2 regions of the Streptomyces sp. NPDC052101 genome follow, and region 1 is predicted to be linked to the other one. Evidence: riboswitches for the same ligand, from Rfam matches in the RefSeq annotation. Region 1 holds a riboswitch; the other holds the start of a gene.
What was found. Region 1 has a riboswitch for S-adenosylmethionine ahead of AB0L75_RS20515 (aminotransferase class V-fold PLP-dependent enzyme). Riboswitches for the same ligand answer to the same signal wherever they lie in the genome.

Region 1 (3,402 bases):
TGGTCCGGGTCGGCCGGCACGAGGATCTCGCCGACGTGATTCCGGGGCGGATCAGCAAGATCCCGGGGGTCGAGGCCACGGACACGCATGTCGCGTTCCGGACGTACTCGCAGCACGACCTCGAGGCGGCCTTCGCGATCGGTCTGGACAACTGACCGGCTGAAGACCGCCCGGGCGTCCGCGGGGCGCGGCCCGGTCAGCTCACCGCCGGTACACAGCGGCCGTCCTGCGTGCGATACGTCCACTTCGCGCCGTCGGTCACCAGTTCCCGCACCGCCGTCACGAAACGCTCCACGTGCTCGTCGGGCGTTCCCGCGCCGAAGCTGACACGGATCGCGTTGAGGGACTTCTCCCCCGGCGCCGCCTCCGGCGCCCCGCACTCGCCCTGGGTCTGGGGGTCAGAGCCCAGCAGGGTCCTGACCAGCGGGTGGGCGCAGAAGAGGCCGTCGCGGACGCCGATGCCGTACTCGGCGGAGAGGGCCGCGGCGAAGTGGGAGCTGTTCCAGCCCTCGACGACGAAGGAGATGACGCCGACGCGCGGGGCGTCGTCGCCGAAGAGGGAGAGGACCCGGACCTGGGGGACCTCGGCCAGACCCGACCGCACCTTCTCGATCAGGTGCCGCTCACGGGCGACGAGGGTGTCGAAGCCGGCCTCGGTGAGCGCCTTGCACGCGGAGGCGATGGAGTAGGCGCCGATGACATTGGGCGACCCGGCCTCATGCCGCGCGGCGCTCTCGTGCCACTCCACGTCCACGCCGCCGTCCTGACGCCGGGTCACCTTGCGGCTGGCGCCGCCGCCGGCGAGGTACGGCTCGGCCGCGCGCAGCCAGTCGGCGCGGCCGGCCAGGACGCCGGAGCCGAAGGGGGCGTACAGCTTGTGGCCCGAGAAGGCGACCCAGTCGACGTCCAGGTCACGGACGGACACGGGGTGGTGAGGGGCGAGCTGGGCGGCGTCCAGGACGATACGGGCGCCGTGCGCGTGCGCGGCGGCGGCCAGCTCGCGCACCGGCCACAGCTCGCCGGTGACGTTGGAGGCACCGGTGACACAGACCAGGGCCGGTCCGTAGGGGTCGCGGTCGGCGAGGGCCCGCTCCAGGGTCGCCACGGCCTGCTGCGGGGTGCGCGGGGCGTCGAGGTAGCTGACCTGGGCGTCCTGCCAGGGCAGCAGGGAGGCGTGGTGCTCGGTCTCGAAGACGAAGACCTGGCAGTCGGCGGGCAGGGCGCGGGCCAGGAGGTTCAGGGAGTCCGTGGTGGAACGGGTGAAGACCACCTGGTCGTCGGCGCGGCAGTCCAGGAACTCGGTGACCGTCCTGCGGGCGTTCTCGAACAGGTCGGTGGAGAGCTGGGAGAGGTAGCCGGCGCCGCGGTGGACGCTGCCGTAGTACGGGGCGTAGGCGGCGACGTCGTCCCAGACGCGCTGGAGGGCGGGGGCGCTGGCCGCGTAGTCGAGGGCCGCGTAGGTGACCTCGCCGCCGGTGACGAGCGGGACGGTGACATCCCGACCCAGAACGGGCAGAGCGGCACAAACAGACTGGTCGGCGGCAGCGGTGAAGACGGACATGGGGAACTCCCGTGAGAACGTGAAAGAGAAAAGGGTGTGCGGAGGCGGGGCTCGGCGGCCCTATCGCATTCGCTTGCTCACGGAAGGCTCCTCGACGACCAGGACCCCTGCCCTCGCGGAAAAAATCAAAGGGGCGCGAGGGGTCCGCGCTTGCCGTAGACCTCGCTGCCTACGGCCTGGTCTTCACCCGGGGCACCCCGCCACGGACGGAGGGTTGCCGGACAGTCGGCCGGGGCCGCATGACTGTCACTCATGACCTGGTACGGGAACGTACGCGAAGAGATCGTCGTCCCGCAACCCGAGTCCGGATCGCGGGACGACCGCCGGCGAACGCTATGCGTTGCTCGCCGCCACCCAGCGCTCCAGCACCCGCTTCGCTGCGCCCGAGTCGATGGACTCGGCGGCCTTGGCGATGCCGGCCCGGAGCTGGTCGGCGAGCGAGGCGTCCGTCGGGTGCAGGGCCACCAGGGCCGCCGCGGAGTTCAGCAGGACGGCGTCCCGTACCGGGCCCTGCTCGCCGTCCAGCAGACGGCGGGCGACCTCGGCGTTGTACGACGGGTCGCCGCCGCGCAGCGCCTCCACGGGGACGAGGTCGATACCGACGTCACGCGGGTCGAACCTCTCCTCGGTGACCTTGCCGTCCCGGACCACCCAGACCCGGGAGGTGGACGTCGTGGTCAGCTCGTCCAGGCCGTCGTCGCCGCGGAAGACCAGCGAGGAGTTGCCGCGCTCGGCGAGCACGCCCGCGACGATCGGCGCCATCCGGAGATCCGCCACGCCGACGGCCTGGGACCGCACCTTCGCCGGATTGGTCAGCGGGCCGAGGACGTTGAAGGTCGTGCGGATGCCCAACTGGCCGCGCGCCGCAGCCACATGGCGCAGCGCCGGGTGGAATTTCACCGCGAAGCAGAAGGTGATCCCGGCCTCTTCCGCGACCTGCGCGACCCGCTCCAGCGGGAGGTTCAGATTGACGCCGAGCTTCTCCAGCACGTCCGACGCCCCCGAGGCCGAGGACGCGGCCCGGTTGCCGTGCTTGACGACCTTCGCGCCGGTGCCGGCGACGACGATCGACGACATCGTGGAGATGTTCACCGTCTTGGCACCGTCGCCGCCCGTGCCGACGATGTCGACGGTCTGTCCGGGCACCTCGATGACGTTCGCGTGCTCGTACATCGCGCGTACGAGCCCGGTGATCTCCTCCACCGTCTCGCCCTTGGCGCGCAGGGCCACGGCGAATCCCGCGATCTGCGCGTCGGTCGCCTCCCCGCGCATGATCCGGTCCATCGCCCATGCGGTGGCGTCGGCGCTCTGGTCGCGCCCCTCCAGCAGGGCGTTCAGTACCTCGGGCCAGGAACGGCCCGCCGCGGTGTCGCCTCCAGCGGGGGTCACAGCGCTCATGAGCCGCTCCTGATGTCGTAAGAACAGTGTGATCCCACCCTATCCAGCCAGGAGCACGGCGAAGGGCCCCGTCCGTAACCCGGACGGGGCCCTTCAGTGTGGCGTGGCGACGCGGCGATCAGTGGTGGCCGTGGCCGCTCGTGATCTCCTTGTACTCCTCGACGGTCGGCTTCGGGATCTGGTTGTCCTCGCCGTAGTAGGCGTGGGACAGCTTGACCCGGAGCTTCTCCGAGGCCGGAACCTTGCGCTCGACACCGTTCTCGTCGACCGTGGGGCCGATCTCGGCCGGCTCGTACTGGTGGTGAGCGGTGAGGGTGTGCAGCTGCTCCTGGCTGAGCGGCTCGTGCACCTCGATGAACTCACCGTGCGGCAGGCGCTTGATGATGCCGGTCTCGCGACCGTGCAGCACCTTGTCGTGGTCGCGGCGCTGCAGGCCGAGGCAG
Region 2 (3,402 bases), on a different contig from region 1:
CGTGGGCCCGGGCGCGCAGGAAGTCCGCGTCCGCGCCGAGGCCGTGCACGCCGATCCGGGTGTCCGAGGGCGCCTTGGGCCCCAGCACCGCGTGACAGCACTCCGCGAAGGCGTCCGCCCAGCGCCGGGTCAGGAAGGCCGCCCGGTCCGCGCCCAGGATGCCGTTCAGCAGCGCGGCCGCGATGTCGTCGGGCAGCAGCCGGAAGTAGTCCGGCGGCGCCCACGGGGTGTGCGAGAAGTGGCCGATCCGCAGGTCGGGGCGGAGTTCGCGGAGCATCCCGGGCACCAGGCACAGGTGGTAGTCCTGCACCAGCACCGCCGCCCCGTCGGCCGCCTCCTCGGCCAGCGCCTCGGCGAACGCCCGGTTGTAGGCCTCGTACGACGCCCACTGCCGCCGGAACTCCGCGTCGAAGACCGGCTCCAGCGGGGTCTGGTAGAGCATGTGGTGGATGAACCAGAGCACCGAGTTGGCGATGCCGTTGTAGGCGTCCGCGTGCACGCGTGCGTCGATGTCGAGCATCCGCACCCGCTGCCCGCCGGTGTCCTCGGCCGGCAGCAGCCCGCCGGCCGCCCGCCGTACGGCCGCCCGGTCGCCGTCGCCGAGCGCCGCGCACACCCACACCGAGCCGGCGTCCGGCCCGATGGCGGACAGCCCCGAGACCAGCCCGCCGCCGCCCCGCTTGGCGCGCAGTGAGCCGGACCCCTCGGCCCCTTCGTCGTCGTACACCGTGTACGAAACCGGGCCGCGGTTGGACGCGACCAGAACCCGAGCCTTCTCGGCAGCACCCTGCGTGGAAGCCATGGTCGAAAACCTAGCCCGGCCCGGAAACGCTCAAACGTACGGACGGGCGCGGCGTACGGACGTATACGACCGGATCACGCGTGTACAACCGGATCACGCCACCTTGCGCTCGGCGTACTCCGCGATCTCCAGCATCGGCGGGCGCTCCTCGGTGTCCACCGAGTAGGTGCGCGGCTCGAAGCCGTCCTCGCCCCGTTCGAACTGGGTCAGCGTGGGGCGCACCAGGTGGCCGCGGGCCAGCCGGAGCTGGGCCGTGCGGTAGATCGCCGCGGCCATCCGCCCCAGCGCCTGTCCGTCCTGGTGGCGGTGGATGCGCACACCCACGTCCACCTGGGCCAGCGCGTCCAGCCCCACCAGGTGCAGTGCGTCCACCAGCATGCCCAGCTCCACGCCGTAGCCGACGGGGAAGGGGAGCTGTTCCAGCAGGCTGCGGCGGGCCGCGTACTCGCCGCCCAGCGGCTGGACGAAACCGGCCAGCCGCGGCCAGTGCATGTTCAGCAGCGGGCGGGCCATCAGCTCGGTGACCCGGCCGCCCTGCCCCGCCGTCCCGGCGAGCGGGCGGTCGTACATGGCCTTGACCAGGTCGACGCCCGGCTCGGTGAGCAGCGGGCCGACGATCCCGGAGACGAAGTCGGAGGAGAACTCCCGCAGGTCGGCGTCGACGAAGCAGAGGATGTCCCCGCCGGTGACCAGCAGGGACCGCCAGAGCACTTCACCCTTTCCGGGGACGGCCGGGATGCGGGGCAGGATCTCGTCGCGGTGAACGACCCGCGCGCCCGCGGCGGCGGCGACCTCGGAGGTACGGTCGGTGGAGCCGGAGTCCACGACGACGATCTCGTCGACGAGCGGAACCTGCTCCACGAGGTCGTGCCGGATGATCGCGACGATGTCGCCGACGGTCTCCTCCTCGTTGAGCGCGGGCAGCACGACACTGACGGTCTGGCCCGTGCGCTGCTTGGCGGACAGGATCCGGTGGAGCGGGCGATCGGCCACGGACCAGGAGCGGGTGGCCAGCCAGCGCTCGACTTCTTCCAGCACGGTCTGCGGCTCCTCACGTGTCTCGCGGTTCGGACGACTATCTCAACTGTCCAGGCCTTCGGTTACAGTCTTGAACAACGCCGATGACCATCGCATGTCGGGGGTCGCGTGCGTCCACAATCGAATACCGCTCATCCAGAGGGGCAGAGGGAAACGGCCCGATGAAGCCCCGGCAACCCTCCAGTCGGTTCTCGTAGATCAGCCTGATCAGGTGTGATCGCTCAGCGAGGCTCCCGGCTAGGGAAGGTGCCAAATCCGTCTCATGGCGAGATGCGCCATGAGGAAGATGAGGAGAAAGGGCCTCGCCTCCATGGCTGTGCAGACAGTTGCAACCACCAGCGATTCCACCGTCGACCTCGGTCCCGCCGCGGCCCTGAGCTGCCGGGAGTGCGGTCACCGCGTCCCGCTCGGCCCCCTGTTCGCCTGCGCGGAGTGTTTCGGCCCGCTGGAGATCGCCTACGACTTCTCCGGCTACGACACCGAAGAGCTGCGCCGCCGTATCGAGGCCGGTCCCGCGAACATCTGGCGGTACGCCCCGCTGCTGCCCGTCCCCGCGGACGTGGCCGGCAAGCCGAACCTGAACCCGGGCTGGACCCCACTCGTCAAGGCCGACAACCTCGCCCGCGAGCTGGGCGTGACCGGCGGCCTGTATGTGAAGGACGACTCCGGCAACCCGACGCACTCCTTCAAGGACCGCGTGGTCGCCCAGGCCCTGGAGGCCGCCCGCGCCTTCGGCTTCACCACCCTGTCCTGCTCCTCCACCGGCAACCTCGCCGGTGCCGTCGGCGCCGCCGCTGCCCGGGCCGGCTTCCGCTCCTGCGTGTTCATCCCGCACGACCTGGAGCAGGGCAAGGTCGTCATGGCCGCGGTCTACGGCGGCGAGCTGGTCGGCATCGAGGGCAACTACGACGATGTGAACCGCTTCTGCTCCGAGCTGATCGGCGACCCGGCCGGCGAGGGCTGGGGCTTCGTCAACGTCAACCTGCGGCCGTACTACGCGGAGGGCTCCAAGACCCTCGCGTACGAGATCTGCGAGCAGCTCGGCTGGCGGCTGCCGGACCAGATCGTGGTCCCGATCGCCTCCGGCTCCCAGCTCACCAAGATCGACAAGGGTCTGAAGGAGCTGATCGAGCTGGGTCTGGTTGAGGACAGGCCCTACAAGGTCTTCGGCGCGCAGGCCGAGGGCTGCTCGCCGGTGTCCACGGCCTTCAAGGCGGGCCACGACGTGGTCCGCCCCCAGAAGCCCAACACCATCGCCAAGTCCCTCGCCATCGGCAACCCCGCCGACGGCCCCTACGTCCTGGACATCGCGCGCCGCACCGGCGGCGCCGTGGAGGACGTGACGGACGCGGAAGTCGTCGACGCGATCAGGCTGCTCGCCAGGACCGAGGGCATCTTCGCGGAGACGGCGGGCGGTGTGACCGTCGGCGTCACCCGCAAGCTGGTCAAGGACGGCGTCCTGGACCCGACGAAGACCACGGTGGTTCTCAACACCGGCGACGGCCTCAAGACGCTGGACGCGGTGGCGGGTACAGGGCTCACCGCGACCATCCGTCCCAGCC

Region 2: linked by a shared signal. The riboswitch ahead of thrC (threonine synthase) and the one ahead of AB0L75_RS20515 (aminotransferase class V-fold PLP-dependent enzyme) in region 1 are both predicted to bind S-adenosylmethionine.

The regions. Positions count from the first base shown of each region.
Region 1 is NZ_JBFAWH010000011.1:47,877-51,278, forward strand. Features, by position in the region: gene AB0L75_RS20510 (Lrp/AsnC ligand binding domain-containing protein) at 1-155, shown strand, start outside; gene AB0L75_RS20515 (aminotransferase class V-fold PLP-dependent enzyme) at 197-1,561, opposite strand; SAM riboswitch class IV at 1,703-1,819, opposite strand; gene trpD (anthranilate phosphoribosyltransferase) at 1,895-2,959, opposite strand; gene AB0L75_RS20525 (cytochrome bc complex cytochrome b subunit) at 3,078-3,402, opposite strand, start outside.
Region 2 is NZ_JBFAWH010000003.1:148,943-152,344, forward strand. Features, by position in the region: gene AB0L75_RS07920 (trehalose-6-phosphate synthase) at 1-802, opposite strand, end outside; gene AB0L75_RS07925 (glucosyl-3-phosphoglycerate synthase) at 896-1,840, opposite strand; SAM riboswitch class I at 1,969-2,133, shown strand; gene thrC (threonine synthase) at 2,151-3,402, shown strand, end outside.